DNA from 4 places in the Staphylococcus sp. HMSC071G07 genome. Region 1 is predicted to be linked to each of the others. Evidence: riboswitches for the same ligand, from Rfam matches in the RefSeq annotation. Region 1 holds a riboswitch; each other region holds the start of a gene.
What was found. Region 1 has a riboswitch for thiamine pyrophosphate ahead of thiC (phosphomethylpyrimidine synthase ThiC). Riboswitches for the same ligand answer to the same signal wherever they lie in the genome.
Positions count from the first base shown of each region.

Region 2: it holds a riboswitch for thiamine pyrophosphate, as region 1 does, so the genes downstream of both, HMPREF2802_RS05010 (ECF transporter S component) here and thiC (phosphomethylpyrimidine synthase ThiC) in region 1, are expected to answer to the same signal.
Region 3: it holds a riboswitch for thiamine pyrophosphate, as region 1 does, so the genes downstream of both, tenA (thiaminase II) here and thiC (phosphomethylpyrimidine synthase ThiC) in region 1, are expected to answer to the same signal.
Region 4: it holds a riboswitch for thiamine pyrophosphate, as region 1 does, so the genes downstream of both, HMPREF2802_RS08440 (thiamine phosphate synthase) here and thiC (phosphomethylpyrimidine synthase ThiC) in region 1, are expected to answer to the same signal.

Region 1 is NZ_KV804768.1:632,692-641,045, reverse strand. It holds gene thiC (phosphomethylpyrimidine synthase ThiC) at 109-1,845, opposite strand; TPP riboswitch at 2,196-2,298, opposite strand; gene HMPREF2802_RS07470 (amidohydrolase family protein) at 2,559-3,632, shown strand; gene HMPREF2802_RS11850 (DUF6440 family protein) at 3,728-3,892, opposite strand; gene HMPREF2802_RS07465 (hypothetical protein) at 4,188-4,388, opposite strand; gene HMPREF2802_RS12160 (hypothetical protein) at 4,416-4,592, opposite strand; gene HMPREF2802_RS07460 (Nramp family divalent metal transporter) at 4,699-5,916, opposite strand; gene HMPREF2802_RS07455 (agmatinase family protein) at 5,965-6,906, opposite strand; gene HMPREF2802_RS07450 (histidine phosphatase family protein) at 7,124-7,717, shown strand; gene HMPREF2802_RS07445 (beta-class phenol-soluble modulin) at 8,301-8,354, shown strand, end outside.
Region 2 is NZ_KV804768.1:140,480-148,833, reverse strand. It holds gene purH (bifunctional phosphoribosylaminoimidazolecarboxamide formyltransferase/IMP cyclohydrolase) at 1-222, shown strand, start outside; gene purD (phosphoribosylamine--glycine ligase) at 246-1,487, shown strand; gene HMPREF2802_RS05020 (energy-coupling factor transporter transmembrane component T family protein) at 1,728-2,531, opposite strand; gene HMPREF2802_RS05015 (ABC transporter ATP-binding protein) at 2,524-3,933, opposite strand; gene HMPREF2802_RS05010 (ECF transporter S component) at 3,946-4,530, opposite strand; TPP riboswitch at 4,650-4,754, opposite strand; gene graF (glycopeptide resistance-associated protein GraF) at 4,998-5,132, opposite strand; gene auxA (lipoteichoic acid stability factor AuxA) at 5,646-6,980, shown strand; gene HMPREF2802_RS05000 (class I SAM-dependent rRNA methyltransferase) at 7,281-8,354, shown strand, end outside.
Region 3 is NZ_KV804785.1:22,643-30,996, reverse strand. It holds gene HMPREF2802_RS11035 (transglycosylase family protein) at 1-377, shown strand, start outside; gene HMPREF2802_RS11030 (acyltransferase family protein) at 1,028-2,866, shown strand; gene HMPREF2802_RS11025 (acyltransferase family protein) at 3,309-5,102, shown strand; TPP riboswitch at 5,183-5,282, shown strand; gene tenA (thiaminase II) at 5,354-6,043, shown strand; gene thiD (bifunctional hydroxymethylpyrimidine kinase/phosphomethylpyrimidine kinase) at 6,036-6,857, shown strand; gene thiM (hydroxyethylthiazole kinase) at 6,850-7,641, shown strand; gene thiE (thiamine phosphate synthase) at 7,641-8,288, shown strand.
Region 4 is NZ_KV804778.1:15,878-24,231, reverse strand. It holds gene HMPREF2802_RS08460 (ThiF family adenylyltransferase) at 1-791, opposite strand, end outside; gene HMPREF2802_RS08455 (thiazole synthase) at 791-1,558, opposite strand; gene thiS (sulfur carrier protein ThiS) at 1,560-1,760, opposite strand; gene thiO (glycine oxidase ThiO) at 1,744-2,862, opposite strand; gene HMPREF2802_RS08440 (thiamine phosphate synthase) at 2,855-3,439, opposite strand; TPP riboswitch at 3,513-3,622, opposite strand; gene xylB (xylulokinase) at 3,713-5,206, opposite strand; gene HMPREF2802_RS08430 (oxygen-dependent tRNA uridine(34) hydroxylase TrhO) at 5,666-6,619, shown strand; gene pcp (pyroglutamyl-peptidase I) at 6,894-7,529, opposite strand; gene HMPREF2802_RS08420 (DUF979 domain-containing protein) at 7,561-8,354, opposite strand, start outside.

The DNA of each region.
Region 1 (8,354 bases):
TAAAAAAATTATCTAATGCCTTTGGATTTAAGATTTCATGCTAGTTCACTCTATAAAAATTCATACTTCTCGTCCGATGAAACTACTTTAACGCACTCTATACACAAATTAATGATAAATCTTACTTCCTTGTTCTTTAAACTCTTCGGCCTTTTCCTTCATACCTTCTAACTTCTCTTGATGTTCTTCTCTAATATTATGTGAAATCTTCATTGAACAGAATTTAGGTCCACACATACTGCAGAAGTGTGCCACTTTAGCAGCTTCAGCAGGTAAAGTTTGGTCGTGGTATTCTCTAGCTTTTTCAGGATCTAATGAAAGATTAAATTGGTCGATCCATCTGAACTCAAAGCGCGCTTTACTAATCGCATGGTCGCGCTCTTCAGCATTTTTAAGCCCCTTAGCTAAATCAGCCGCATGTGCCGCAATCTTGTAGGTAACAACACCTTCACGCACATCGTCTTTATTCGGCAAACCGAGGTGCTCTTTCGGCGTCACGTAGCATAACATCGCAGTACCATGGCTCGCGATGTTCGCAGCACCAATCGCTGAAGTGATGTGGTCATACGCTGGAGCGATATCTGTCGTTAGCGGGCCTAAAGTGTAGAACGGCGCCTCTTTACAGTAGAAGTCTGCTAAATCTTGGTTCTCCTTAATCTTATGCATTGGAATGTGACCTGGACCTTCAATCATCACTTGCACACCATGGTCCCAAGCGATATCTGTCAGTTCACCTAATGTCTTAAGCTCCGCAATTTGACTCTCGTCATTCGCGTCATAAATCGAACCTGGTCTCAAGCCATCTCCTAGGGACACTGCGATATCGTATTGAGCGAGGATGTCGCATATTTCACTAAAATGCTCGTATAAGAAGCTTTCTTCGTGATGCGCTAAACACCATTGCGCCATGATTGAACCACCACGAGAGACAATACCTGTGAGACGATCGACTGTCATCGGTACGTATTGCAGGCGGACACCCGCGTGGATAGTAAAGTAATCTACGCCTTGTTCAGCTTGTTCGATGAGCGTGTCGCGATAGACTTCCCATGTTAAATCTTCAGCGACACCATCGACTTTTTCTAATGCCTGATAGATAGGTACAGTGCCTACTGGGACAGGTGAGTTGCGTAAAAGATATTCGCGCGTCGCATGAATATTCTTACCTGTAGAAAGATCCATGATCGTATCAGCGCCCCAGTGAATCGCCCACACTAATTTCTCAATCTCTGCTTCGATAGATGAAGAGACAGCAGAGTTTCCGATATTCGCATTAATCTTCACTTGGAAGTTCTTACCGATAATCATCGGTTCAGATTCAGGGTGATTGACGTTATTTGGGATGATTGCACGTCCACGAGCGATTTCTTCACGAACGAACTCCGGTTCGACGTCTTCACGGCAAGCGATAAACTTCATTTCTTTCGTGATGATGCCTTGTTGGGCATAGTACATTTGAGTAACAGGTTTGTCGCTACTAGACTTTCTAGGGTCATACTCAAATGGATGTTCAACTAACTTCTTATGTCCTGCTTTTTTAAAGCCGTTATCAATCGACTGTACACGGCGACCGGTATACGTTTGCGTATCTTGTCGATCTTCAATCCATTGTTCACGCGTCTTAGGGATACCTTTGAAGACGTCGACTTCGTAATCTTTAGAGTGATAAGGTCCTGCAGTATCGTAGACATAGAGTGGTTCATTTGTGCGCGTTTCATTCTCAAAGACTGTTTCTGAGAGGTTTATTTTTCTAAAAGGCACCTTGATATCGCTATCCATACCTTGTCTAAATACGCGTTCACTCGCGGGAAATGCTTTCTGAAGTTCAATATTTTCTTGTTTCATGAAATTAAAGTCCTCCTCCATTAAATTGCGCTAGGAGGGCTTAAGTGGAGAGGTTCAAGAGAAGCGGTTAAGAGAAATCAACTGATAGGCAGGTGAATTGTGGCAGTTAAGAATATAATCAATTTGATTTCTATAATTAAGTAGTAAATATTAAAAAAGCACATCCTTAAGAAGGAATGCGCAAAGAACGACATATAGAGACGTCTCGTGTGTAAGCCATTATCTATTCTGCAAGTGCTTAATAATGATAAATCTCGCACTAATCACGCGTTATCCATATGAAATCCCACGTGGATTGACTTACAAAACGATAGAGTAGAGCAACTAAGCCCTTGTATATTCACTACTCTTCGTACGTTCATTTGCTTCCCTACGCTAGTATTATCTAGTTCAGGTCCAAAGGGTTGAGGAATCCTCCTCTTTCAGCACTTTAAAGCACCCCTAGCAATGTAATATGAAATTACATTTATATCATAGCAATAATTAACAGAAGTTACAAACTTATATTGAATGAATAACTTTACATACTTTTGTAAGTAGCTTTATAAAAAGTAAAAACAATAATACATTAACTTATGAGCGTCTCTTAGAAACATATATTTTCTTCTGATTTAATCTGTATTTTATATTGGAGAGTAAGTGCGTTTACTATTGTTCAAGTAGTAAAATATAATAGTAGAAACTAATACATTATCCCGAAAGAAGGTTTTACCATGTCTCCACAAATAGTAGATATTCATCATCATATTATCCCTCAAATTTATAAACATGCATTGAAGAAGATTGGCGTAACGACAGCAGGTGGTTATCCTATTAAAGATTGGGAGCCTGAAGATAGTCTACGAATGATGGACGAGTTAGGTATTGATGTCGGTGTGACTTCAATTTCAGAGCCAGCGACACTTCCTTTTAAGAAAAAGAAAGCAGCGAAAGTCGCACGTCAAGTCAATGAATACCAAGCTGAACTCAAGGCGAAGTATCCTGGGCGTTTCAAAAGTTTCGCTTTACTCCCTATGCCGCATGTCAAAGAGTCTATCGCGGAAGTGAAATATGCGCTTGAAGAATTAAATTTAGATGGCGTTGGTTTATTGTCTAACTATGGCGATGCGTATTTAGGTGATGATCAGTTCGATTCAGTGATGGCTGAGATTAACCGTCATCAAGGTATCGTCTTTGTACATCCAAGTTCAACGTCAGATAAAGTTGCGAAACCGCAATATGTCTTTGCAGATTTCCTCGAAGAATTTACGTTTAATACGACACGCGCAGCAACGAACCTTGTACTCAGTGGCACGATGGAACGTTATGATCAGTTGAAGTTTATTCTCGCGCATGCAGGTGGAACGTTACCGTATCTGAAATGGCGTATTCATGAGGCGTTAGAGACACAACGCTATATTATGGAAGATCCGAAATCGCGTTTACAGCCGATGATGGGGAGTAAGAAGAAAGATTTAGTGAAGACGGTTATCAAACACCCTGTGAAATATGCGAAGATGTTTAAGCAGTATAAACATGGTCTTGATGACTGGAATACGTTAAACTCAACCGTTTCGGAATACTTTAGTCGATTCTATTACGATACAGCGCTTTCGACAGGGGATGCGACCTTTGCAAGCTTAAAAGAAACGACAGATGTGTCACATGTGCTCTTCGGTTCAGATGCGCATTATGCGCCAGATTCTTGGATAGATAAAATGCAGCAAGATATAAGTCGTACAAATTACTTCACTGAAGAAGAAAAAGAAAGTATATTTAACCGAAATAGCAAACAACTATTCTCATAAAAAAGAAGCTGGATTCCGTTAGTGTTCCCCATGTTAAACGACGTATATTTATACTTAAATCTAACGATAGGGGTAAACGAAATCCAGCTCTTAAATTATTCAGGGTATCGGTCTGATTTACTAATGTTCCCATTCTCATCAAGTAGAGGAGTGAGACCACCACCTGTTGAAACCCAACTTGCTAAATACTGATTTCCAGTCACTTTGTCGGTTAGTATATAAGTTCTAACATTCTTATCACTCGAAGCTTTCTCCGTCACGAAACGGTCTTCATCTTTATCCTTACCAAAAATAGTATTACCTCACTTTCTAAATAATGATTCATACTTTCCATATTGCCTTTCGTCATTCTTTTTATAATCAAAGCATGTAGTATTATTAATACCAGACTAAAGTATGCTAGTAAATGGTGATAGCCAACTAGAGCTACTATAAATATAAGAATTGTTATAAGTGATAAAACATTGCGTCGCGGCCCGCAAATTCGCCTAACCCCCGTATACATATAGAAAAACTGCGCTCTTATTACAGCGCAGTTTTAACAATCACAAATCCTTATTCAATATGGTCTCTATCATCCTCGTGCGTAAAGTTCTTCTTATAATTAACGTAGACTTTAAACAGTTGTAGAAGAACCAAGATTAACGCGAAGAAGGCTAAGACGGAATGATGACCGACTAAAGCCATGATGAGCATGATAATTGCCACAATCAACGTAACAATTGTCGCTAAAGGTGATAGCATACTGTTATCCATTACCTTCAACTCCTTTCGTTAGCGTTCTTAATCTTCTCTGGATCTTTGGCGATATTGAACATAATAGTAGATATTCATGATTAGTCCCACAATACCGACACTCATAACAACGTAGTGGTGATTGATGAAACCACTCACAATCAACGTGATTCCAAGAATCCAGCCTATGATGATTAGTAATAACATCGTGATGTTTGAACGCAAGGATCTTCACTCCATTCTGGGTAGTTGTAGCGTAACATATTTCGAAGTGCCTTAATAACAAAGTCTTTCTCTTTATATTCATTATATACGCTGGGTATAATTAAAGCTAAAATAATTGCGCTACAGCATCCACTAAGCTATAACCACCGAGAAAAGTAATGACTGCAACGACAAGTCCACCAATCACATTCCATTTCCAGTTATTGACATAGTCGCCGAGTAGACGACGGCGATTGACGATAATAAAGATCACAATCGCAACAATCGGCAAGATCATTCCATTTAATGCTTGTGCGACAAGTACCACCTGAAGCGGTTCGAATCCTAAAGCAGAAGAAATAATGCCGACGATGATGATGCATGCAAAGACGGTCTTATATTTCTTGCTCGACATGCCATCTTTCCAACCAAGTAAACTACTAATCGTAGCAGCTGCACCTGTTGGAGAAGCGAGAGCAGAAGAAAGACCTGCGGCAAACAAGCCAATACTCATTGCGTAGGGTGCTGCTTGACCTAAGATAGGTTCTAAAGGTCGAGCGAGCTGGATGACACTCGATACTTCTTCACCTCGAATTAACGTAGCAGCTGAAATTAAGATCGCTGCTGAAATGATTCCACCAATCGTAATTGAAAGAACGGTGTCCCAACGCGCAAAGCGCAGCGCTTTTATACTGTGAAAGCGTTCGTGAACTGCAGTAGAGTGAATAAAGAAATTATAAAGAACTACAGTAGTTCCGATCAAAGCGATAACCGTCAACATAGATCCGTTTGGTACAGTAGGAACCAACGCACCTTTAAATATAGCGCCAACATCAGGCTGCACAAGAATCATCGTTGTAATAAAGATGAGTCCCATGATGACCATCAGTACAATCATGACTTTTTCTAAAAAATCATAATTCCCTAGCACACCAATTAACAAAATAATAATCCCAATAATCGGGGCGACGACATGTTTCGGTAAGTGTAACAAGTAGGCTGCTCCAAGTGACGTCCCAATTAAATCACCGCTAATATAGGCAGCACAACCGAGCGTTACGACGATTAAGATAAACCACACGAGAATGAATTTGCCCACTTTATGTTGAAGTAACGACTGAATGGCTTCCCCAAGTCCTTCGCGTGTTACTAAAGATAGGCGAATAATCATTTCTTGAACGACAATAGTCGCTATTACAGAGAAGACGACTGCCCAAAGTAAACTGTAACCAAAGCCAGCCCCACTTTGTGTCATCGTAGTGACGGTGCCAGGTCCGATAAAGGAAGCGGTGATAATCATACCTGGCCCTAGTGCTTTCAAGATTTGAATCCCTTTAGATAACATACTCCCAACCCCTTGTGCGCATATGAGTTATAGTTAAATGCGCGATGTTTAATTATTGTTCAAATAAGCGACATGACCAGCGAGGACGTACAATACAGCTGTAGAGACGAAGTGTGAAGAGTTCTGATTAGCGTCATTCATTGGATAGACTTCAACGTAATCCATTCCGCATAAACCGAGTTTGCCAAATTCGTGGATGAGCGTGAGTAATTCGAAAGAAGAGAGACCGTTGCCATCTACTGGGCCTCCAGGGTTAAAGGCGAAATCCAAGACATCACTACAAATAGTTAAGTACACCACATCTACATCTTGTTGCGCTTGTTCGTAAATGTATCTAGCGAAAGCCTTTAAATCTTTAGCGGCGCGAATATCATTGATCGTCAGCGTCTTTGCGCCAGCTTCTTCCGCATAGCGACCCGTCTCAGGTTGATTGCGTGGCCCGTGAATACCAGTATGAATAATACTTTCATTACGCACACCTTCAGTCTTATAGAGGTGCATAAAAGGTGTGTTACGCGCGAATTTTTCACCTTCATAATCAGGCATATTATCATAATGTGCATCGAGGTGGATGATGCCGACTTTCTTACCTGTATTCGTCAAAGCTTTCAATATAGGATAGGTCACCCCATGTTCACCGCCGAATCCGACGAGAAACTTACCGCTTTCCCACAAGTTTTGGGTAAAAGTCTCGATGTTGTGATAACTTTCTTCATTATTATGTGCCACGAACGGAACATCTCCAGCATCTCCGAGAGAAAGGTGTTCGCTCACATCAATATGATTGAGTTCTGGTAAATAACAACTATAACGCGCAGAACTCAAACGAATTTGTTTCGGTCCGAGTTCAACGCCTGTATAATCTCCCCAAGTACTTTCACCTTCGAAAGGTGCACCATAGAAGATGACGTCAGTATCTAAAGTTCCAGATTGAACCAAGTTCTTACTATTTAAAAAGCACGGTGTATTACCGTAAATATTATTTTTCATAAACTACCCACTCCTTTATTGTTAGTTATTATATAGTTATCTCTTTGCCTTTTCAAATAAATCTGAAAACTACATAGTGAAATGATTAGTTAATAATTAAGATATTAAGCACTGAGTGAATTAAAGTAAATGGAAGTGGAGGATTCAGAAAGAAATCTTTGTCGCAGAGGTTAGAGGACAGTTATGATAGAGTTAACGCAAGAAAGGGAGTGTACGGATGACGGAAATTTGCCTCGTGAGACATGGTGAAACGGAATGGAATCAACTTGGAAAGCTCCAAGGGCGTACGGATACAGAACTCGATGACAACGGTATTCAGCAAGCGAAAGAATGTGCGAAAGCTTTGAGCGGTCAACAATGGTCAGCTATCGTAACGAGTCCTTTGCGTCGTGCATATCGTACGGCTGAGCTCATCCAAGAACAATTACAGATTCCTCTATTGGAGATGGAGGACTTTATTGAGCGCAGTTTCGGTACAGCAGAGGGGATGACCGTGGAAGAGAGACTAACAGCTTACCCTGATCGAATTTATCCTCAACAGGAAACAGAAGCACATTTGGAGCAGCGTTTACGAGCCGCGTTGAATGAGATTCAAGCGGAATATTCTCATGGTCAGGTGATTGTCGTTTCTCATGGTGCTGTAATTAATTATTTATTGAGAACGATGTGCACGCACGATATGGAAATACCACGCCACAGTTTAGTGAATGGGAGTATGAGTATGATTACTCTCCGCGATGGTGCTTGGCATGTTCAAGACTTTAATATGACGCATCATCTTTCTCATTATAAAGAGATAGGTAAAATGTAAGTGCAGTTCGAGTACATTATATATGTAGGAACGAGTGAAGTTCGTAGATGTTTCGGTAACATCTGCGGACTTTTTTACTGGTAGGAGAGAAAGTGATGGTGTCTGAAGCGGATAAGCGTAACCGGCTTTCTTAATTGGTGAAAGCGTGAGAACATTCTTAAGCGTGAGACGCAATTTCGAATTTCACCGTCACACTTTAAGGCACGCTCAAGCATTTAATCCAAGATGCTCATTAAAAGCATACGAATTCAACGGAAGCAATGGCGTGATAGATATAAATATTACGAAACGAATGCCCGTAATAAGTAGCACGAATTAAACTATAACCCAGTTGTAGCAAAAAAGTTTGAAAAAATTTTGCTTAATTAAGAAGTGCGCTAACTATTTTAAGAGTAAAAATACATCTTTGAAGTAAATAAATACTCGAAAATCAACGGATTGGAATAGTGAGCGTGTAATTTATGACCAAAATGTTACACTTAGGTACGTTTTACGTACATCTAGGCACTCATTTACCACAGTTACGTTCTATCCCTTACACTATAGTTAACAGTTCAGAAGACAACAGAAAGGGGTGAAAATCATGGAAGGTATCGTAAGTTCTATCTCAGACGCAGTAAAAGCAGGTCTTGATAAA
Region 2 (8,354 bases), 490 kb from region 1:
GCTGAAATTGCGATTGAAAGAGCAATTGGTATTGATGATAATGTCGCGATGATTTCTGATGGTTTCTTCCCAATGGATGATACGGTAGAACTCGCAGCGAAACATGGTATCAAAGCAATTATTCAACCAGGTGGTTCAATTAAAGACCAAGATTCTATCGATATGGCCAACAAACATGGCATTGCTATGGTAACGACAGGAGAACGTCATTTTAAACATTAATCTCAACTACAGGAGGTAGAAAGATGAAAGTGTTAGTGATTGGTGCAGGTGGGCGCGAACATGTACTTGCACATAAGTTAAATCAATCGCCACTCGTTGACGAAGTTCATGCGATTCCAGGCAGTGACGCGATGGCTCAAGTCGCTGAAGTTCACACTGATATTGCTGAAAGTGCACATGATGACATCGTTGATTTCGCGCAACAACAAGGTATTGAATGGGTCGTTGTAGGTCCTGAACAGCCATTGACTGAAGGTTTAGCAGATCGCTTGTTAGACGTAGATATTAAAGTCTTTGGTCCAACGCAAGCAGCTGCGCAAATTGAAGGCTCTAAATCATTTGCGAAGAAATTGATGGCTAAGTATGATATTCCTACGGCTGACTATCGTGAAATTTCTAGCAAGAAAGAAGCGCAAGCATATATTCAATCTTGCGACTATCCAGTGGTATTAAAGAAAGATGGTCTCGCGGCAGGAAAAGGCGTTATTATTGCGGACAATTACGATGAAGCAGCAGAAGCGGTTGAAAAATTGTATCCTACAAACGACGAAACTGTAGTTTTTGAGACTTTCCTTGAAGGTGAAGAATTCTCGCTCATGACATTCGTAAATGGAGACTACGCCGTGCCATTCGATTGTATTGCGCAGGATCATAAACGTGCGTTCGACAATGACCAAGGGACGAACACTGGCGGTATGGGCGCTTATTGTCCTGTCCCACATATCAGCTCAGAAGTCATCGAAGAAACGAATCGTCAAATTGCACAACCGATTGCTCGAGCGATGGAGCAAGAAGGCTATCATTTCTTCGGATTATTGTACATCGGTGCGATTCTCACTAAAGAAGGTCCGAAAGTGATTGAATTTAATGCGCGCTTTGGAGACCCTGAAGCTCAAGTCTTACTCACACGTATGGAAAGCGACTTGATGCAACATATTCTCGACTTAGACGCGAAACAACCAATTCACTTTAAGTGGAAAGATCAAGCTGTTGTTGGTGTGATGCTTGCGTCTAAAGGCTATCCTGGTAGCTATGAGAAAGGTAAAGAAGTCTCTGGCTTCACTTTAGATGAAGGTAAATATTTCGTGAGTGGTTTGAAAAAAGAAGGTGACCACTTCGTTACTTCAGGTGGCCGTGTAATCTTAGCTTTAGGAGAAGGCAAAGATATTGCTGAAGCGAAGAAAGCCGCTTATGAAGCAGTAGAACCCGTAGCTAACGATGCTTTATTCTATCGTAATGATATTAGTGACAAAGCGTTACGTTAAGCTAGAGTAGTAATTGAGTGCTGAGCATGCTAACTTAATGTAGATGAATGTACAATGAGACATAATTTAACCCCGTTCCATGAATTGTTTGGAACGGGGTTTTTGAGATGTGGTGAATGTCAATGATTGTCTCAAAGTTCAGCATTGTTTAGTGATAAAAGGGATTGGCTGCTATCGGCTAAGAGCCATCATTTTCTATTGCCAAATCCGCTCGCCTTTTACAAAACTTAAGAAAAATAGCTAGAAATTATGGCTACGTACATCTGGAATGCCTGTCAGTGGTAGCACGTGTGCCAGGTAACAACTGATGGCGAGTAATGCTAAGGTCACAACGATAAACACGATATCTTTGTATGAAAATGGTGCTTTGTAGTAATACGTACGTGGACCATCTTGGAAGCCTTTCATCTCCATCGCGACAGAAAGTTGGTGTGCACGGCGAATGTTCTGACTGAGCAACGGGATAAACAAATGTTTCAAACGTTTCAGCCCTCGATAGTGTTGTGCATCTATAACTTGATAACGCATCTTGAGTGAATGACGCAATTGAATAAATGATGTGATCATAATGGGCACCATACGAATGGCTGCCATAAACGCATAGGCGAACTTCGGTTTCACCTTTAAGTGCTGCATCATACTGTAAAAAATCATGACGATTTCAGAAGTTAATGAAATCAGTATCCCCATAGAGGAGACCGTTAATAAACGTAACGATAAATGTATACCGCGAATGAAACTCTCACGTGTAATATGGATGAAACCAAGTTTAAATAGGGTATGTGTTCCTTCTCCATAAAGAATCATCGATAATGACGATATAATCGCAAACAAAATTGCGAAGAAGGTGAAGATACCTACAACTTTAAACTGTACGCCGTTAAATAAGACTAGAAACAGAAACATCAGTATCGTTGTATAAATCATGATATCGAATTGGTGAATAAAGATGACGAAGACGAATAAGAGTATCGCCATCACAATCTTCGTAATTACATTGACATCATGGACAAAGGTGTTGCGTACTTTCCACGCTTCAAACATGCATATCACCTGTCTTTCTTACTTCATGTAACTGCTGATCTTCGACGTGAATTTGTCGAGAAGGATAGCGTGCAATAATTTCTGGGTCGTGTGTAATCATGATAATCGTCTGACCTTGTGCTACACGTTCTTGGAAGAGTTGGATCAAGTTAAAAGTATTATGGCTATCCAATCCAAAGGTAGGCTCATCCAACATGATGATATCTGCTGGTGAACTTAACGCAGTTGCCACACTCAGACGACGCTTTTGCCCCATAGACAATTCGAACGGATGTTGGTTCTGCACACGTTCTAAATTGAGTAAGCGTAACATCTCTTTCGTTTGTTGTTGTGCTTTCTTGTTATCTTTTTGACTAAATTGAATAAAGATTTCATCATAAACGGATTGCGTAATAAACTGTAGTTCAGGATTTTGATACACGAGATACATATGTTGCGCTGCATCCTTGATTTTCTTTAAATAATGTCCGTCATAGATCATCTTGCCATCGTATTTGATTAACTGCATCATAGATTCGAGCAATGTCGTTTTGCCGGTACCATTTTTACCTGTAATCGTGATCCACTCACCTAAGGAAACGGTAAATTCGTCAAGAGCGATCAACGTCTTGTTACCGCGACGAATAGCTCCATCTTGATAATGAAAGACAGGCTCAGTAGGGGTGGAGGATGTATCCTGTGCTTTGGGCGCATAATCCCATGCATTTGGATGCCATACCCCGTACTCGGTCAGTAGCTCCTCGTGTTGAGCGAGAATTGCTTCGGGTTTGTCATCAGCAATAATCTCGGCGTTATAATTGAGTAGAATGACACGGTCGATGTGTTCCCAAATATGTTCAACCTTATGCTCCACGATCACGACAGTTTGGTCTTCCCAGAAATCTTTGATCTTGCTCCACAATTCAGCTGTGGCTTCTGTATCAAGCATAGCTGTTGGCTCATCTAGGAAAAGGGTCTCAGCTTGTTGCAGTAACGTTTCTGCAATCGCTAATTTCTGTTTCATACCGCCGCTGAGCTGGTTTACGTATTGATCAGGATCAACATTGAGACCTACTGAATCTAAAGCGCGTTGAATCGCTTGGTCCATTTCGGAACGTGGCACTTGTCGATTCTCAAGAATAAAGCCGAGTTCTTCTTTCACTTTCGGCATGCAGAACTGTGTGTCAGGATCTTGAAAAATCATGCCACAATGTTCATCAATATGTAAGTCGTCATATTTCATCGGAAGTTCAATTAATTCAGGAACGATGCCACTTAACACATTTAATAATGTACTCTTACCCGCCCCAGAGGGACCGAGTAAGAGTACTTTCTCTTTGTCATGAATTGTTAAATTGAGACCGTCGAAGATCTTATGTTCACCATTCGGATACTTCAGACGTAAATTTTTAGTCGATAGCACAGTATCGTCTCCTTACAAGTTATCGTAATCTTTTTTAGATGCAGGTCTGAAGAGTTTGGTTACTCCGGTCTGATCCAGCACCTTGACGATGTAGTAAGACAGTAAACCTGCGACTAACAGACCACCGATTAATCTGAAGACGATGTACAGTGTTAAGTTCCAACCTGTCAACTCATTGAGGTAGCCATACGCGAAGTCGAGTGGCAAGGTAATAATCGCTGCCATTAATCCAGCAAGCATAGCTACTGCAGCTGAACGTGATTTGTAGCGGAAGATGAGGAAGATAACCTCACAAGCGACACCTTGGAGTAAACCGTAAATCATCGTAGGGACATCGAAGCGGCCCATGACGATGGTTTCACCAGCACCTGCTGCAAACTCAGCTAGAATTGCGATACCAGGTTTAGGAATGATGAGATAAGCAACGACCGCTGCCATAAACCACATGCCGTAGACGATTTCTTCTACGTGTAAACCAGATATTTTAGAAAAATCATATACGAAATTCCAAACGTTATAAATAATCGCGAAGACGACTGCGATTAAGACTGTGACGAGTATGTCGGAAAGCTTTAAACCTCTTGAAGCTCTTGTCATATCTATTTCCTCCCAATAAAAAACGCACAACCTCATCTAGAAGTTGCGCGAAAAACAAACAGAAAGAAATAAACATTGGATGAAGACTCTGCCGAGTCATAAAAGGCAGAGCTTAACATAATAGTAATCGCTCACTTTCCTACGCTAGTATCATCTAGATCAGGTTCAAAGGGTTTGAGGTTCTACCTCATCTCAGTTATAACATAACACCCCTAGTGCGTTAGATTGATTTGTAATTTAATTCTAATGTAGACTGGTTGAGAACGATTGTCAAGGCTTTCTTGAGATATGTCAGAGAAGTTCGGTTTAGTGGGGTCATAGAGTAGTATAATTACATTAAAAAGCACGTGAAAATGCACGCGCCACATGATATTAGGTGTGAGTGACGCGTGCCTTGCGACTAATAATTATAGGGTTTGTGTTTATCTTACGAATAAAATGTGTAGAATTCGAACGATGTTTGGCTATTAATCTAAAGAATCTTGGACGTTCTGTTTTGTTTCTTTAACGTTATCTTCAGCTTGTTCTTTCTTATCCTTTAATTGCTCTTCTTGTTCTTTTGCTTGTTCAGCTGCTTGTTTGTTCTTATCTTCATTTGTCATGGGAATCAGGCTCCTTTGTTGATTATTCTTACCATTAGTATTATACCCGTTTTAAATAATTTACACACAATAATGTTGTAAAATCTGTTTCTTTACTGGGCGAAATGGAAATAGAAGAAGTAAGTTGAGTTGATAGGTCGCGTGCGTTATAATTTACATACTTATCTCACATTCGAACAAAGCGTTAGTGTGCACACATGAAAGGTAAGCTCAAGTTCAAATGCGATTGCTGTGTGCTATAAACGCTTCATTTACTTTTACAGATAAAGTAGGGATCGAGAATACAAATCGCGACTCAGCTTGTTTACAGAAAAGAACTTAAATTTATAAATTGGTGTGACAAAGCACCATCGTTACTTGTTTCAATGATTTTACATACTGAAACAGACATTGTAGCTCATGTTTAATCATAAGCGAGAAAAGTGTGAGAAATTTCGGTCTCTAGACCTATTTCTTGTACGATATAGAGACAACATGGATATGTTCATATATAATTGTTTTGAGGTGAAATGAATGTCTTTCCTTAAAAAACACGCCGAAATTATATACAGCTATATTATCGGTGCAGTCGCACTGTTAATAGGTGTTATTATATTACTTAATTTATCTTTCATTCACATGCTTAATGGGAAAGATAAGATCAACTTAAACATACATAATGTATGGGACTTTATTAACGCATTCTTTGCAGAAATTATTCGAGTAATGAGTACGTTTATTGGTAGCTTTCCAATCGTCAGTGCGATTATCATCATTCTGTTCGGTTTATTAGTTATCGGTATAGGTATTCTGTTGTTCAGAACAACTTCTTACGACTATGATATTTCTGTATTCTTCTTAGTCATCGGAATACTATTCTTTATCATTACACTCGTCTTGATGACGCAAGTTTATAGTTTCTTTGCGATTATCTTTGTGATTCCTTTTATCATTCACATTGGTTATATCGTTTATAAAGATGATTTAAATCCGAATCATCGTAAATATCATTATTTATGGATTATCTTTAGCTATGGTATTTCTTACCTTATCACGCAAGTTGTGCTATATGGCCGTGTAGACAATAATGATATTATCCCGATTGACATCTTGAGTGTGAATGCTTTCTTCTTAGTGATGTGGTTACTCGGTCAAATGGCGATTTGGAACTTCTTGTTCTTACGTCGCTCTCTTCCGTTAACTAAGCAAGAGTTAGGTGAAGAAGAACCAGAATTATCACGGACGAACAAAGAGTCAATGACGAACCAAACGAAAGAACGTATTAAACACTTACAAGATAAAACGACGGAGATTACTCATAAGACACGTCGTAGTATGGATATTGAAAAAATGCGTAACAAGAAAGATCAATTCGTTGATAAATGGAAACAACGCATCGATATTCAGGAAGATGATGTACCGAAATGGATGCGCAAACCGAAATGGTTGAAATCGTTATATATTGAATTAATTTGTGCAGGAATCATGCTCTTCTTTACACTCATTGAGTTACACAACAGAAGTTCCTTGTTTATGTCAGGGAATTGGGAGTTATCACAAACGCAATATGTTATTGAGTGGATCACTTTATTCTTGCTCATGTTAATCATGATCGTTTATGTGTTATTGACGTTAACCAATTACTTTAAAAATCGATTCTATTATTTACATCTCTTTATTATTAGCATACTCTTCTTCAAATTATTTACAGAGTTTGCGAATATCATGATTCACGGTCAATTATTCTCAACATTCATTACGCCAATTCTGTTCATTATGCTCATTGCAGTCATCGTTGCTTTCGTCATTAAATTACGTGAGCCTGATCGTAATGATAAAGAGAGAATGGAAACTTTAAATTCGAAGTAGTTCTTACTTTTAAAAAGTTAAAATTGAGAATGAGAAGCAGATATGGAAATCAACTCGGTTTCTGTATCTGCTTTTTAAAATGACAAAAGCATTCTGCGGCATTTCAACGCTCATGAAAGAATTGAATTTCTCTAAAGAATAGGAGAGGATAGAATTGGCAAACAAAATGCGAATAAGTCGTAGGCTAAGCTCACTAAAGAATGATAAACTAGGTGAACACAGCATATGATATGGTAGAATTGAAAGTTAAAATAATAACACAATAACAGTGCATAAATAGAAAGGGTGTAAGTGTCAGAGATGAAGACAGCGACATTAAATAAAGGTAAAGAGAAGAAGTATTTGAATCACTATCCATTGATAGATGAAGCGGACCTCTATGCACACGATCATTTGAAAGAGGGGGATATCTTTCAACTCGTGACTGACTCAGGAAATTATATTGCCACAGCTTACGTCGGTCATCAACATAAAGGACTCGGATGGGTGTTGAGCTACGATCAATCAGAAGATATTAATGCCACATTCTTCGTGAATTTATTTGAAGAAGCGCAAGCAGAAAGAGATTATTTCTATCATATTGAAGGTACTAATGCATTCCGTCTCTTTAATGCAGAAGGAGACGGTGTAGGTGGTTTAACCATCGATAATTACGATGGGCATTTGTTGATTCAATGGTATTCGAAAGGGATTTACAAATTTAGATATTTAATTCTACAAGCGATTCGTCAAGTGTTTGATTACACGTCTATTTACGAAAAGATGCGCTTTCCTAATCACACGCACGAAGGTGGCTTTGTTGAAGGCGATGCCCCAGAATTTCCTATTATTATCGAAGAGAACTTCACTTTCTATAACGTCAATCTAGATGATGGTATGATGACGGGACTGTTTCTTGACCAGAAAGATGTGCGTAAGAAACTTCGTGATCACTTTGCGTCACATCGTGATGTGTTAAATCTCTTTAGTTACACAGGTGCATTTTCAGTAGTGGCAGCGAACGAAGCTAAGACAACGACAAGTGTTGACCTCGCTAACCGTTCACGTGAGCTCACTGAAGAGAATTTCGGTGTTAACGCCATCGATCCTGAAACGCAATATATCTATGTCATGGATACCTTTGACTACTATCGTTATGCAGAGCGTCACGGCATTACTTACGATACGATCGTTATTGATCCGCCAAGCTTTGCGCGTAATAAAAAGAAAACATTTTCAGTGCAGAAGGACTACGACAAATTAATCGAGGGAGCGCTGAATATTATTGCGCCTCAAGGTACGTTGCTCTTATGTACAAACCACAGTGAGTTTACGAAGAAACAATTTAAATCAGTGATTAAACAGACACTCAATAAAGCAAGCGTAGACTTTGAG
Region 3 (8,354 bases), on a different contig from region 1:
AACAAGTTTCAACTCAACAACAACCTAAACAACAACAAGCTCCACAAACAGCTCAAACTCAACAACCTAAACAAGAATCAACTACACAAGCTCAACCAAAACAACAATCAACTTCATCTAAAGGTTCAAGCGCTGGTACACCAGCTGGTATGGAAGGCATCGTTCAACGTGAATCAGGCGGTGACCCAACTGCAGTAAACCCATCAAGCGGTGCAGCAGGTAAATACCAATTCTTACAAAGCACATGGGATAGCGTAGCACCTTCTCAATACCAAGGTGTTTCTCCAGCTAAAGTACCTGAACACGTACAAGACCAAGTAGCTCATAAAGTTTGGAACGGTGGATCAGGTGCAAGCCACTGGGCTGAAACTGTATAATATTTATTGAAGAAACGCCGGAAAGGCATTAGCCTTTCCAGTTTTTTTATTATGATGCTTTTGATATCTTTCTTCTTTACATATATTCTCTGGCTTTTTCTTAACCACTCTCTTATTATTGATTCATTAAACGCTTTACAAAGCTTTATTTTCGCTTAATAAAATTTAGGTAAACTTTAAATTTTAAATGTTTATACAAAATATGACGAGTACGTCGTATTATAATAATTTATTTAAAATTAAATAGATATTTCAAATTACTAGACATATTCTAATATTATATTGAATTATGTTTGTGAATGTAATAGTATATATAAGGTGATTGTTATTAAATCTGTTTGCTAAAAACTTATTTTATTGAAATTAACTACAAAATTGGGAAGACGAGGGATATCTATTAGGTGAAAATTAAATCTTTAGAGTAATTATTCCTTTTTATAATTAACTATATTACTTTTGAAATGAATTAAAAAACTATGTTTTACAGTAAAAATGAATATTGTGAAGTGCAATTGGCATCTCGGAGAAAAAACGTAACCATTAAAAAATTTAATAAAATTAGATCTACTAGAAAGAGCTAAAAATTAATTTAAAGTACTTATAGACAGAATGATGCTTGATGTCAGATACATAATAGGGGTGGAATACAAATGAATGATAATGATTTTAAGAGAGTGAATAAGTACTTAAAACCGAGGTACATGCCAGGATTAGATGGCTTTAGAGCTGTTGCTGTAATCGCTATCATTATATTTCATTTAAATGCGCAATGGTTACCTGGTGGTTTTCTCGGAGTAGATACTTTCTTCGTTATATCTGGTTATCTCATTACAGCGTTATTAGTAGCCGAATTTTACAGAGATGGTACGATTGATTTATTCGAATTCTGGAAGCGTCGTATAAAAAGACTCATACCCGCCTTGTTATTTTTACTAGGAATTGTCTTATTATATACAGTGATTTTTGAACCAAAGATTATCTTTGATATAAAGAAAGATATCATTGCAGCGTTCTTCTATGTATCGAATTGGTGGTATATCTTCCAAAATGTAGATTACTTTGACCAATTCCAAATTGCGCCCTTAAAGCATTTATGGTCATTAGCGATTGAAGAACAATTCTATTTGATTTATCCTATCTTCTTATTTTTACTTTTGAAATTTACAAATAAGAAGATCACGTTTATCATCTTATTTTTCGTGTCGTTAGTATCGCTCGAACTGATGATTTTCCTAAATCTATCAGGACATGATACGTCAAGAGTTTACTTTGGCACTGATACACGTCTTCAGACCCTATTACTAGGTGCATTATTAGCGTTTATGTGGCCACCTTTTAGTCTAAAGAAAAAGATTTCGGTTAAATTGAAACTGTTAATTGATACGATTGGAATTGTAGGAGGACTCGTATTAGTTTGCTTACTTATTTTCCTTAATTCTGAAGATAAATGGCTGTATAATGGTGGTTTTTATGCCATTTCATTTATGACTTTATTTGTTATCGCAAGTTCCGTACATCCAAGTGGAATGTTTGCTAAATTAATGGGAAATCCACTTTTCGTATATATAGGTAAAAGATCTTACAGTTTATATTTATGGCATTATCCTGTCATCGTGTTCGTACATAAACATTTCGTAGCAGGTCAACTTCCATTTTATGCTTATATTATTGATATTGTACTCATGTTAGCGTTAACTGAGTTATCATATCACTACATTGAACGACCTATTCGTAAAAAAGGTTTTAAGGCATTCTCATTTATGCCGGCTAAATTCAAGAAATTTGGTAGATTAGGCTTATTAGTGATTTTAATTATTCCAACTATTTTACTATACAACGGTAACTTTGATAGTTGGGCTAAATCTCATGAAGAGAAGAAACAACCGTCATTTAATTCGCCTAAAAAATCTTCTGATTCTGACAAAAAAGCTTCAGACGATAAAAAAGATGACAATCAAGACAAGGATGATCAGAAAGATTCAGAGGACGGGCAAGATAAGACTGAGGCAAAAGATTTAGAACCGTTACTCGTGGGTGACTCAGTCATGGTGGATATCGGAAAAGTCTTCCAAGATAAAGTGCCTAATGCGACAATTGATGGTAAAGTAGGACGCCAATTAACTGAAGCCAATGCTTTAGCGACAGATAAATATCAAGATTACACTAACAAAGATAAAGACGTAGTGCTCGAACTCGGTACGAATGGTGACTTTACTAAGGATCAATTAGAAGAATTGATTAAAAACTTTAATGACGCAAATATCTATCTCGTTACTGTCAGAGTGCCAAGAGATTATCAAGATCATGTGAATAAAGAAATGCATAAAGCTGAGAAAAAGCATAAAAATGTTCATGTGATTGATTGGTATAAAGAATCAGAAGGACATAAGGACTATTTCGCTTACGATGGTATTCATTTAGAATACGAGGGAAGTAAAGCATTGACAGATCTAATCACACGTCGATTGGTTGAAGAACATAATAAATAAGTGAGTATAAGAGCAGGACTTTAATCTATAAAGGTTTTTAGTCCTGCTCTTTGTTTTATTCTTTCGGTTTATTGAATTTCTCTCTTAATCATTAATTCTCCGTAAAAATTTTCCTCTTAAGTCTCTACTCCTACACTTCAAAGTATGCTAAAATAAATCTATTCTTTAATTTTCTTATAAGACATGCGAGGCGAAAGTATGGAATAATTTTTAATTGCATTTTAATCTAAAAATATATAACAAGAATGTGAATTTAAGAATCAGTTTACTTCTATAACTTTGTTATTTAATCACATCGACTAGGGGGCATCACACGTCCTAATTCGGTAAATAACTTACACAAATTCGCACGAACCACCACTACGCACATAAAGATTTCCGATTTCCATTGAACTCCAGCACTACCGACTCGATATACATAATAAGAAGGAAAGATGACAGCATGAATACAAATCATGAAATGAAACGTACGCATAAATTGTATAAACCTAAATATATGCCAGGTCTTGATGGCTTTAGGGCTGTCGCTGTACTAGCCATCATTATTTATCATCTCAATAGTCAATGGCTGACGGGTGGCTTTCTCGGTGTAGACACGTTCTTCGTCATATCGGGATATCTGATTACCTCGTTGCTCGTCTCAGAGTATTATCTCAATCAAGGTATTAATCTTGGACAATTCTGGTTACGACGCTTTAAGAGGTTGATACCTGCACTATTCTTCCTTATCGTGATTACGCTCATTTATATATTGATATTTGAACCGAGTATTATCACTGAAACGAAGAAAGATGTCTTAGCTGCGTTGTTCTACGTGTCGAACTGGTGGTATATCTTCCAACATTTAGATTACTTTGATCAGTTCAAGATAGCGCCGTTTAAGCATTTATGGTCCTTAGCGATTGAAGAACAATATTATGTTTTCTATCCAATCATTCTTTATTTATTGTTAAAGTTGAATAATAAGAAACTCGTCATGTCAATGCTCTTCATTATCTCTTTAGTGTCGATGTTGACGATGGCGATATTGTTCCATCTTCATCACGATATTTCGCGCGTTTACTTCGGTACGGATACGCGTCTTCAAACGTTGCTATTAGGTTCGCTTTTAGCTTTTTTATGGCCGCCTTTTAGTCTCAAGAAAGATATTTCCAAAGGTCTAAAGTCGAGCATTGATATCATAGGTTTAGTCAGCACAGTGGTTCTGCTCGTGCTCTTCGTCGTGGTAAAATATGAGAGTAGTTGGCTTTATCACGGCGGATTCTACGCGATTTCACTACTCACGTTGTTGGTCATTGCGAGTGCAGTGCATCCTTCAGGTAACTTTGCGAAAGTGATGGGTAATCCACTCTTTGTCTATATTGGTAAAAGGTCTTACAGCCTCTACTTGTGGCATTTCCTAGTCATCGTATTTACGCACAAGCATTTTGTAGCCGGACAAATCCCATGGTATGCCTATATGATTGATATCGCGCTCATGTTAGCGATGACAGAACTATCTTATCATTGTATAGAGAATCCGATTCGCCGCAAAGGTTGGAAGGCTTTCTCTATTAATCCAATTAAAATCAAACGCTTCGGACGTGGGCTTATTTTACTCGTCTTCGTAGCTTCGATTGCCTTACTCTATACTGGACGTTTCGACTCACTTGCTTCTAAACACCACGAGAAGAAACAAACATCATTTAGCAGTAACAAGAAAAAGCTGCATCAACATCAACCAACGACAGGTCCGAAGATTAATAAAGATACGAAGAAACTCGATTTGAAGAAGATTGAACCATTGTTAATTGGTGATTCCGTAATGGTGGATATCGGTCAAGTCTTCCAAGATAAAGTACCGAAAGCAGTGATCGACGGTAAAGTAGGGCGTCAACTCATTGAAGCGAAACCACTCGTCCAAGGTTCGTATAGTAACTATAATTCACCGAAACAAGACGTTGTTCTTGAACTCGGTACGAACGGCGACTTTACGAAAGAACAACTCGATGAGCTCATCGGCACTTTGAAAGATGCGAATATTTATCTAGTGACCACACGTGTGCCTAGAGATTATCAGAACCATGTAAACAGCGAGATTCACGCCGCTGAGAAACGGTATAAAAATGTACATGTGGTCGACTGGTATGCGAAATCTGCGAACCATACGGAATATTTCGCATATGATGGTAGTCAAGCTTTAGCTCAAGCGATTATCGACAAATTGACTGAAGTGCATAAACAAGAACAACAATAAGATAATAGTTCATATTGAAATTGCAACGCATTCTTTTGCACCACAAGGCTAAATCTGTTATGTTTAAATCAAATAAATCATTAAACTACTAGGGGAGCTAGTAAGCTGAGATGACGGTATGTCAGACCCTTATAACCTGAATTGGTTAGTACCAACGTAGGAAAGTAGTATTTTAGCCTTAATATCAATATGTTTCTGTCTAAAACTACATTCCTACGTTGGAATGTAGTTTTTTATTAGGAGGCATAATGATGAAGTTTTCCGAAGAATTGAAAGAAGCATCACAACCTATTATCGAGGACATTTACAACGATCCTTTTATCCAAGATATGTTACACGGCAAATTGCCTAATGAAGCGGTTTATTTCTATCTCAAAGCTGACGCATCTTACTTACGTGAGTTTGCGAATATCTATGCATTACTCATACCTAAAGTGCCAAGTCTCGACGAAGTGAAATTCCTCGTTGAACAGATTCAATTTATCGTGGATGGCGAAGTTGAAGCGCATGAAATCTTAGCGGATTACGTGAACAAACCTTACGAAGAGATTGTGACTGAAAAGGTTTGGCCACCGAGCGGCGATCACTACATCAAACATATGTATTACAATGCTTATGCGAAAGAGAACGCAGCCCATACGATAGCAGCGATGGCACCATGTCCATACGTTTATCAAGTCATTGCGAAGAGAGCGCTTAATGACAATGCACTCAATCGTGATTCTGTATTAGCGAAATGGTTTGAGTTCTACAGTACAGAAATGGATGACTTAGTCGATGTGATGGATAAATTAATGGATCAATTAACTGCCGATATGGATGACAAAGAACGTCAAGAAGTGAAAGAAAGTTTCTTACAAAGTACAATTCACGAACGCAATTTCTTCGGTATGTCTTACAACCAAGAAGCGTGGAACTATGGAGGTCAAACGCATGAATAAGCCTAAGATTGCTTTAACGATAGCAGGTACAGATCCTACAGGCGGCGCAGGAGTCATGGCAGATTTGAAATCTTTCCATTCTTGTAGCGTATACGGAATGGCGGCGATTACGAGTATCGTCGCTCAGAACACAATGGGGGTTCAACATATTCATAACCTCGAGCTGGACTGGCTTCAAGAACAGTTAGATAGCGTTTTTGACGATGAGCTTCCACATGCAATCAAGACAGGGATGATTGCGTCAGAAGATATGATGAAATTAATTCGTCAATATTTAGAGCGTTATCCTGATATTCCTTACGTGATTGATCCTGTGATGTTGGCTAAAAGTGGCGACTCATTAATGGATGATCAAGCGAAAGGCAATTTACAGAACATTTTACTACCACTCGCAGATGTAGCGACACCGAACTTACCTGAAGCGGAAGAAATCGTGGGGATGAAGATTGAATCTGAAGATGATGTCTACAAAGCGGGACACATCTTTATAGATGAAATTGGCAGTAAGGGTGTCGTAATCAAAGGTGGACATGCGACAAGTCGTACGCATGCGAAAGACTATTTATTCACTCGCGATGATGTCTACACGTTTGAATCACCGCGTTATAATACGAAACATACACACGGCACAGGTTGTACTTTCTCAGCAGTGATTGCTGCAGAACTTGCAAAGGGGCGTACGATATACGAAGCTGTGAAGAAAGCGAAAGACTTTATTGCCTTGAGCATTAAGTATACGCCAGAAATTGGGCAAGGACGCGGCCCAGTAAATCATTTCGCGTACATGAAGAAAGAAGGCTTAGATGATGAGTAAGTTAGATCAATTACGAGAGAATAATCCATTAACTGTGTGCTACACGAATGATGTGGTGAAGAACTTTACAGCAAATGGATTATTGAGTATAGGTGCGAGTCCTGCTATGAGTGAGGCGCCAGAAGAATCAGATGCTTTCGCTCAAGTGGCAGGCGCTTTGTTAATTAACATTGGAACAGTAACGCAAGCGCGCGGTGAGGACATGTTAGCGATTGCTCACACCGCGCAATCGAAAGACTGTCCGATTGTCTTTGATCCCGTTGCAGTAGGGGCTTCGAAGTTTCGTAAGTCCTATTGCAGCAAATTCTTGAAAGTGGTTCGTCCAACAGTCATTAAAGGAAACGCTTCAGAAATTCTGACGCTTCTTGATTCTGACACGACGATGAAAGGAACAGATAGCGCAGATGATTTAGATGCTGTGGATATCGCTAAGAAAGCATACGACAAATTCCACACAGCGATTTTGATCACAGGTGAGAAAGATGTAGTGGTTCAAGAGGGGCGTTGTTTCGAGTTAGCGAATGGTTCGCCATTACTCGCGAAAGTGACAGGTGCAGGTTGCTTGCTCGGCGCGGTCATCGCAAGTTTCTTACAACGTGATCGCCACCCTGATGCGGAATGTTTAATAGAGGCAGTGAGTGCATTCAACATTGCGGCAGAACAAGCGGAGTCATTAGCGAATGGTGCAGGTCCAGGTACTTTTAAAATGCACTTTATCGATCGTTTATCTCATGTCTCAATTAAAGATCTTGAACAGTGTCAGCAAGTGACAGAGGTGTCATAATGTTTAAAGCTACGGATTTAAAAGTTTATTTTATTTGCGGTACACAAGATATTAAGAGTGAGCGTATGATTCATGAAGTGTTGAAAGATGCGCTTGAAGCAGGGATTACTTTATATCAATTTCGTGAAAAAGGACCGACAGCACTACGAGGTGCGGATAAACGTCAACTTGCCGAAGAACTCCTGGCGCTCTGTCATCAATATGACGTCCCTTTTATCGTCAATGATGATATTGAGCTTGCTAAAGCTATTGACGCTGATGGTGTTCATGTGGGTCAGGACGACGCAGCAGTGGCAGAATTTGCTTCTGAATTTGAAGATAAAATCATCGGTTTAAGCGTTGGCAATGTTGAAGAATATCAGCATTCTGATTTGACGCATGTGGATTATATTGGTGTCGGTCCGATGTATGCGACGCAATCGAAAGATGATGCCAATGCACCGGTGGGACCAGATATGATTCCAACACTTCGAGAATATGTAGGCAACTTACCCATTGTCGCTATTGGCGGTATTACGACTAACAATGCCCAAGACTGCTTCAAAGCAGGTGCTGACGGCGTTTCTGTCATTTCTGCAATCGCGCAAAGTAATGACATTCGAGGTACTGTTGCAAATTTCTTACAAAGTGCGAAAGAATCTCAGTAAATCGCCAGTTTTTGTTTTCTACTTCTATACTTGTATGATAGAATAAACTTTGTGTGAATATATCGT
Region 4 (8,354 bases), on a different contig from region 1:
GCATTGCCACACAAATCTTCTATCGGATGGTGTTCGTTATGATTCAATAACTGGTAATCGTGTTGGCTGCACACACGACAGTCAGTATCTTTCAAAGCGTCAACATTCATCGTTTGATACTTGACTTGGAAGGTATCGATCGTCACAAGTTTTTTTGAAAAACCGTTACCACTGGCGTATCGTAATAACTCTGACACTTGCATACTTGCCACCTGTTGCACTACAGGTGGCAAGATGCCATTAATTGCGCAACTCTCAGCCGTTTCAGGCATCTCGCCGAATAAGCATTTTAAACAAGGGCCAGTAAAGTCAAAAGCGTACACACTTCCTTTACTGCCGACCACTGCTCCGTAAATCCACGGAATTTGCGCATCGCAAGCCGCTTCATTAATCAAGTAACGCATTTTAAAGTTATCCATACCGTCAATGATGACATCAGGTTGCGTATCACGAATGAGCTGACTAATATTCGTTGGTGTGACTTCCATATATAATGTAGAAATCGGAACCTGAGAATTCACAGTAGCTAATTTGTGTTTCAACGCTTCCACTTTAGGCAACATTTCAGCTACATCCTGCTCATCATATACAGCTTGTCGATGTAAGTTGGACGTTTCCACAATATCCATATCAGCAATGGTCAGTTGTCCTACCCCCATGCGCACAAGCATTTCAGCCGTATGACTTCCTAAAGCACCCGCGCCAATAATCAGAACATGGAGCGCTTCTAGTTGAGATTGTCCTTGTTCACCGAATGGACTAAAGCGCGCTTGTCGTGCATAGCGTGTCATTATAAATAGCCTAATCCTTCAGTTGGGCTAGAAGCTTGCGCAGTATATTTCACAGGAATGCGACCAGCTTCGTATCCTAGACGGCCTGCATGAATGCCTAGTTTCATTGCTTCAGCCATTTTAACTGGATCTTTCGCACTAGAAATTGCAGTATTTAACAAGATACCGTCAGCACCTAGTTCCATCGCTTGAGCCACATCTTTCGGAGAGCCGATACCTGCGTCCACGATGACCGGCACATTAGCTTGCTCGATAATATAACGCAAGTTTAACTGGTTGTTGATACCGCGTCCTGTACCAATTGGTGAAGCGAGTGGCATCACTGCATGTACACCTAACTCTTCGAGACGTTTCGCTAGCACGAGGTCATTTGAAATGTATGGGCAAACTGTGTACCCTTTGTCTAACAACACTTTACATGCTTCGTATGTCTCAAATGGATCAGGTAGCAACGTTTCGTCGTCCCCTATCACTTCTACCTTGATCATGTCACACACACCTGCATGGTTCGCAATTTCGGCTATGCGAATCGCTTCTTTAGCTGTCTTAGCTCCTGCTGTGTTTGGAAAAGTAGTGAATTGACTCATATCCACATTCGCTAATGGATTCGGTAAAGACTTGTCGTATAAATTCATACGACGTACTGCGAATGTGAGTACTTCTGTTTCAGACGCTTCGATCGCTTTCGTTTGTGTCTCTTCATCTTCAAACTTTCCTGTTCCTAAAAATAATCTTGATTTGAACTCGAAATTTCCAATTTTAAACATATTAACCGCCTCCTACGACTTCTAACAATTCTAATTTATCCGCTTCTTTCACGATGGCTTGCTCATATTGATCTCGCTTGAGCAAATCTTCGTTGTGCTCAACAATGACGCGCTTCTCATCTAACTCAAGCTGTTGAATCACATCATGTACGGACAATTCACTATCGAAAGTGAACGTATCGCCATTAATCACACACTTCATTTAATTCACCTCTTACATATGCAAAGTCATTTAAGGCGCCAGGTTTCTGACCGTCAACGAGCCATTCTGTCATCAGTTCCCCGATAACAGGTGATAACAGAATACCGTTACGGTAATGTCCGGTGATGACGAACAGACCTTCTTCAATTTCGTCCATAATCGGCTGTTCACCACGTGTATATGGACGGACACCTGACCAGTGCTTTAATACTTTACTGTTACGCAAACCAGGTATCTTGGCACATGCTTCGTCAAATAGCCATTTTTTACCTGCTTCAGAAACACCGACTGAATAATCGTCTCTCAAGCTCGTCGCCCCAATGAGAAACCGCGATTTATTCTTCGGTACTATATAACAGCCATTCGTCATAAAGACCGTTGTTTCAAGTTTGAGGTCAGGATTCTCAACGAGCAGCACCTCACCTTTCACACCTGTAACTTGTCGTTTCAACGCCTCATCTTCAAGTAAATCTGCACTCCAAGCGCCACCTGCAACGATGACTTGTTCGGCCGTTAAACTTTCGCGATCCGTGTGCACCACATAACCTGAAGATGTATGTTCAATCGCTTGCGCCTCAGTCTGGTACCAGCGATGTACATTGCGCTTATTCAATGACTTGAGCAATGCTTTCGTATACTTATTCGCATTGATTTGATGGTCGTCCGGAATGAGCGTAGCGGCTAACCCAGTGACATCAATCTCACCATTTGTATGGCGCTTTAATGCTTCACGATTTAAATCACGAACGAGCGGATTATACTTGCTTAAGAATTGTGATTGGGCTTCGACAAAGTCGTTGTCTTCAGACTGCGCTGCTAATTTGATAAGCCCAGTTTGTTTAAACTCGATATCGATACCGACCTCTTCTTTGAGGCGCTCACTCAACCCTTCAAAGCGTTTCTGCGATTCTCTCGCTAATTCGTATAGCGGGCTATAATACGTGAACTCATTCTGCGCACCTAACATGCCGCCTGCTTTATACGATGCATGCTTACCTGGTACATCGCGATCCAACACCGCAACGTTCAATTGTTTCGCACTCAACTCTCGTGCGATAGACATTCCCATGACTCCAGATCCTATGATGATGACATCATACATAATCGGACCATTCCTTTCTCAACGCCTTCATCTCTGACGTCGTGACATTTTCAAATAGCGAAATAGCTGCGATACCTGCAAATCCTTTCGGCAATTGTGAAATATTCGTGAGCGTAATTCCTCCCAACGCGACCACTGGTATGGGCTGAGCGACTGCCTCTTTTATTTCTTCGACTGTCCTCGGCGCTAACCCTGGCTTAGACTTTGTAGGAAAAATGTGTCCATACAACACAAAGTCAAGGTCTAAATTTGCTGCCCTTTGGATTGTGGCTGCCGAATGCGTAGACTGACTAACGCGAATATTAGGGTGTGTGTCGACAAATGATTCTAGTTCTTCAGCACTTTCTTTAAAATGAATCGCACTTAAGTGTTGGCGTTCCAATAGCTGAATGTCATTGTGCGCAATCAATTTATCCTTTGGAAAGCCTTGTCGTACTATCTGTTCAATCCATTGTTCGAGTTGATCCATCGGCATAGGCGTACGTAGTATTAGACCGTCGATGTCAGTGGCAAGTTCACGATAGTGTTCTAAATCTTGTACTGTTAAGTTTCGATACGGTGTGATTGCAATAAACAAAGTCGTCACCCCAAATAAAAAAGACGTTATTTTTCCGGCTAGAAAAATAACGTCTACGCATCTTGCTTTATCAACTCGTTGAACGCCACTTTCCTACGCCAGTATGAACTGGATCAGGTTCTAGGAATTCTAAAGTCGATACTTTAATCTCAGCCTTTAACAAAAGCACTTCCAGTGGTTCACTACTCATTTCTATTCAGTTCGTAATTCAATTTTTATATTAACGCAAGCCGAGCTATCTTGCAAGCGGATTCAAGAGTGTAATTAGAAACCTTACTGCTTACGCGTTAACTCTAACAGACCTTTTGTAATGTCTTTCGTTTGCGGATAAACTTGTTGATACAAATTGTAAAACTGCTGATAACGTTGGTGACGCTTAGCATCAGGATGATACACTGCACCGTATTCAATAAATTGTTCTACACAATCTTCTAACGATTCAAACCAACCTAAACCGTAAGCCGCAATCATTGCCGCACCCATACTCGGACCTTCCGCGTTACGTAAAATTTTAATATCAGCATTAAAGATATCTGCTTGTAGTTGAAGCCAGAATTCACTTTGTGCACCGCCGCCAATTGCTACGATTTCTGAAATATTTTTACCAGTTTCGCGCAAATAAGCAATTGAATCATAGAGCGAGAAAGTAATACCTTCTAGGACAGCACGTGCTATATCTGCTTCCGTATGCATCCCGCTAAGACCTATGAAACTGCCTCGGATATTCGCGTCACCATGCGGCGTGCGTTCCCCTGATAGATAAGGGGCGAAGAGCAAACCATTGCTACCAGGTTGCGATTGCGCAGCCAAATCTACAATCTCTGAAAAGTCCAAATTAGGAAAGACGATACGTTTCAGCCAACTCAAGCTATCGCCAGCTGCTAACGTGACGCCCATCGCGTACGACATGTGCATCTTCGCGTGCTTAAACATGTGAATATTGTGATACATCGTCTTATCTTTTTCTGTCTCACACGATAAGACAACACCTGACGTACCAATACTGCATAGCGTTTCGTTCGCGTTCATCACACCAGCGCCTACAGCACCACATGCGTTATCTCCTCCACCAGCGAAGACTGCAACATCATCTTCTAAGCCGAGTTCTTGTGCAAGCGATGTCGTGATATGACCCACTTTCGCCGTCGAAGGAACCAACTCAGGGTAAATGTCTTTCATGCCGAAACGTTCGCCTGTTTCTTTCGACCATGCATTCGTTACAGGATCTAAGAGCAACGTACTTGAACCGTCAGAGTATTCCATGTTGATCTGATTTGTAAATTTAAAGCGCACATAATCTTTCGGCAACATAAAGACATGAGCTTGTTCCCAATTCTCAGGTTCGTGCGCTTTTACCCACAATAATTTTGTTAACGTAAAGCCTTCCAGAACTGGATTTCCAAGCACGTAATTCCCTAATTGATTAATAATCTGTTTACACTGCTCTGAAGAACGTGTATCATTCCAGAGTATTGCTCTACGGAGTGGTTTCAAATCCTTGTTCAATAGCACTAAACCATGCATTTGCCCTGAGAATGACAAGCCTTTGATGACGTAATGAGCCATCGCTTCGTCTTGGCGAAGTTGCTTCACACAAGAAGTCGCTGCTTCAAACCATTCATCAGGATCTTGCTCGCTGTAACCTGGATAATCATGATAAATATTCAAATCTTCTTTCGCTACAGCTACGACTGCACCTTGCTTGTCGACCGCAATCGCTTTCACTGAACTTGTACCAATATCAATGCCCAACACTACTTCTTTCACTGTTCACACTCGTCCTTTACTTCAGAATTTTTTCTAGCTCTCTTATTATCTTTAAGATTTATCACACCTTTTCTAGAAAAACAACTCCTAAATAAGGCTAGGCGGTTGAGTTGAAAATGGGACAACCATGCGCTTTAACAGGGTGAGCAGTCTGCCCGATGTCTAAAAAGTGATATTTATATGGCAAAGTTGCTACTGAAACAAAATAGTGTCCCTACCCTACTTTCTTAAGGCATAATAAGAGAGTGTTAAGGAGGTCGTAACTACTCGTAAATCTTTATAGGCAACTCGCTCATATAGGTTTGACATACATGTTAGAATATTACTGTTAAACAGTTTAATTCCCCTTAATGAGTAGTATTATCGCTTAGCAACTATTTCAATTATTCACTTCAAAGCGTTGGAGTTATCGTTAACATATAAAGTAATCATAATATAAAGGAGAAGGTAAGTATGAGTATGGATTATAGAGTCTTACTATATTACAAATACGTAACTATCGATGATCCAGAAACATTTGCGCAAGAACATTTAGATTTCTGTAAATCACTCGGCTTGAAAGGACGCATCCTAGTCTCAACAGAGGGACTCAACGGAACGTTATCAGGTCCAGTTGAAGCGACAGAAAAATATAAAGAACATGTCCGTTCAGATGAGCGTTTCAAAGATATCGTATTTAAAGAAGATAAAGCTGAAGAACACGCATTCAAGAAGATGCACGTGCGCCCTCGAAAAGAGATCGTCGCATTTGATTTAGATGAAGATGTAAACCCGAAAGAACTCACAGGTAAATATTATTCACCAAGCGAATTTAAAGAAGCGTTACTATCAGATGACACAATCATCCTAGATGCACGTAACGACTATGAGTATGACTTAGGTCACTTCCGTGGCGCAGTTCGTCCTGATATCACTCGCTTCAGAGATTTACCTGACTGGATCAGAAATCACAAAGATGAGCTTTCAGGTAAGAAGATTGTCACTTATTGCACAGGTGGTATCCGTTGTGAGAAATTCTCAGGTTGGCTGAAACGTGAAGGTTTCGAAGACGTAGGTCAACTTGAAGGCGGTATCGCGACTTACGGTAAAGATCCTGAGACTCAAGGTGAATACTGGGATGGTAAAATGTACGTATTTGATGAACGTATCAGCGTCGACGTGAACCACGTGAACAAGACAGTTGTTGGTAAAGAGTGGTTCGACGGTACACCATGCGAACGCTACATCAACTGTAGTAACCCAGAATGTAACAAACAAATTCTCGTTTCAGAAGAGAACGAAGAACGCTACTTAGGCGCATGCAGTTACGATTGTGCGGCAGACGAGCGCAACCGTTATGTGAAACGCCATAACATTAGCGACGAAGAGAAACAACGTCGTCTTGAGAACTTTAAAGAACTCGCTAAACAATAATTTTTGACGCAATAAAGCTACTTCCCTCGTGCAGTGGAAGTAGCTTTTTTAGTTAGTGATTTCGCAGAGTGTAAAAGTAATCTCATTTTTGCGTTATTTGATTTTTTGCGAGCGTCCCCTAATTCATTTTTAAGAAAATTTTCGGTGAGGCTGAAATTCTGTTACTCCCCTCCGTCCAAAAATTGAATAACTGCAATTTGCTTTAGTGTTGCCCACCAATATATGATAAGTCCATCAAACGTCACTCATTCCAATCGAAAAATTTAAGTTCAATTTAATGCGTTTCTCCTAATGCAATTTTTTCATCTTGCTGATCAATCACTCGAATTGCGGCAGTTAAACCTTTAACCACCGTTTCAAGAGACATAGATGGTTGATTAGGTTTATCTGTTACTTGTTCAGGTACGTAAGGTACATGAATGAAACCAAATCGTATATTTGAGAAACGTGTCGCTTGTATATAGCCTAATTGATATAGAATATGGTTACACACGAAAGTTCCGGCGGTGTTAGACAATCGCGCTGGTACGCCCGCTTCTTTGATAGCCTCGACCATCCTTTTAACAGGCATATTAGAGAAGTAAGCAGCATCACCTTCTGCTTGAATACTCTGATCAATAGGTTGATTCTTCTTATTATCTGGAATACGTGCATCATCTAAGTTAATTCCGATACGTTCAGGCGTGAGTTCAAATCTACCTCCAGCTTGTCCTATCACTAGCACTGCATCATAGTTATGTTGTTCAAGTTCTTGTTCAATAACCTGTTTTGATTTATGGAATACTGTGGGAATCTCCAACTTTGTAATTTGATGTTCACCAATCGTGTCATCCAAAGACTTCACCGCTTCAAGAGCTGGATTAATCTTCTCTCCACCAAACGGATCAAATGCTGCGACTAGTATGTTCATAAGCAAGTCCTCCTATTATTGATTAGTTAAATTAAAATGCCCAAAAGTACATTAAAGCAATGTGAGCAACGATAAGCAGTAGTGCTACAGGTAATTGTGCCTTAATCACTCCGAACTCGTCTTTCATTTCTAACAATGCTACTGGCAACGTATTAAAGTTAGCTGCCATAGGGGTAATGAGTGTGCCACAGAAACCACCTGTCATAGCTAAGGCGCCAGCAATAACTGGGTCTCCACCTTGTGCAATAACGAAAGGAATTCCTATACTTGCAGTAATAACAGTGAAAGCCGCAAACGCATTCCCCATCAACATCGTAAACAGCACCATTCCTAATATATAAGCGATAGAGCCAACGAGATGACTTCCTTCAGGTAGAAATGAAGATATACCATGAGAAATTACTTTCCCTACGCCACTCGCTGTAAAAAGAACACCTAAAGCAGCTAGAAATTGCGGTAGAATACCTACAGCACCGACCTGTTGTGTCAACCTGTCGCTATCATAAAGTATGTATTTCGCTTTAGGTTTAATAACGAGTAATGCTGCGATTAAACCTACAACTGAAGATACACCTAAGCCAATTGCACCGCCTAAAGGTGTCCAATTCGAAACGATGACTGCTACGACTGCTAAAACTAATGCAGGTATGAATAGTTTGTTTCCGTAACGACGTGCACCTTGCTCTACTTCACTCTCATTTACATCAATGATATTTTTAATCGTAACTTGTTTGAAGAGCGTGAGTACGCCCATTAGAACGATAAGTAAACCATTTATGACGTTAGGCAAATATGGACCTGCAATAAATAATATTGCAAGTATTA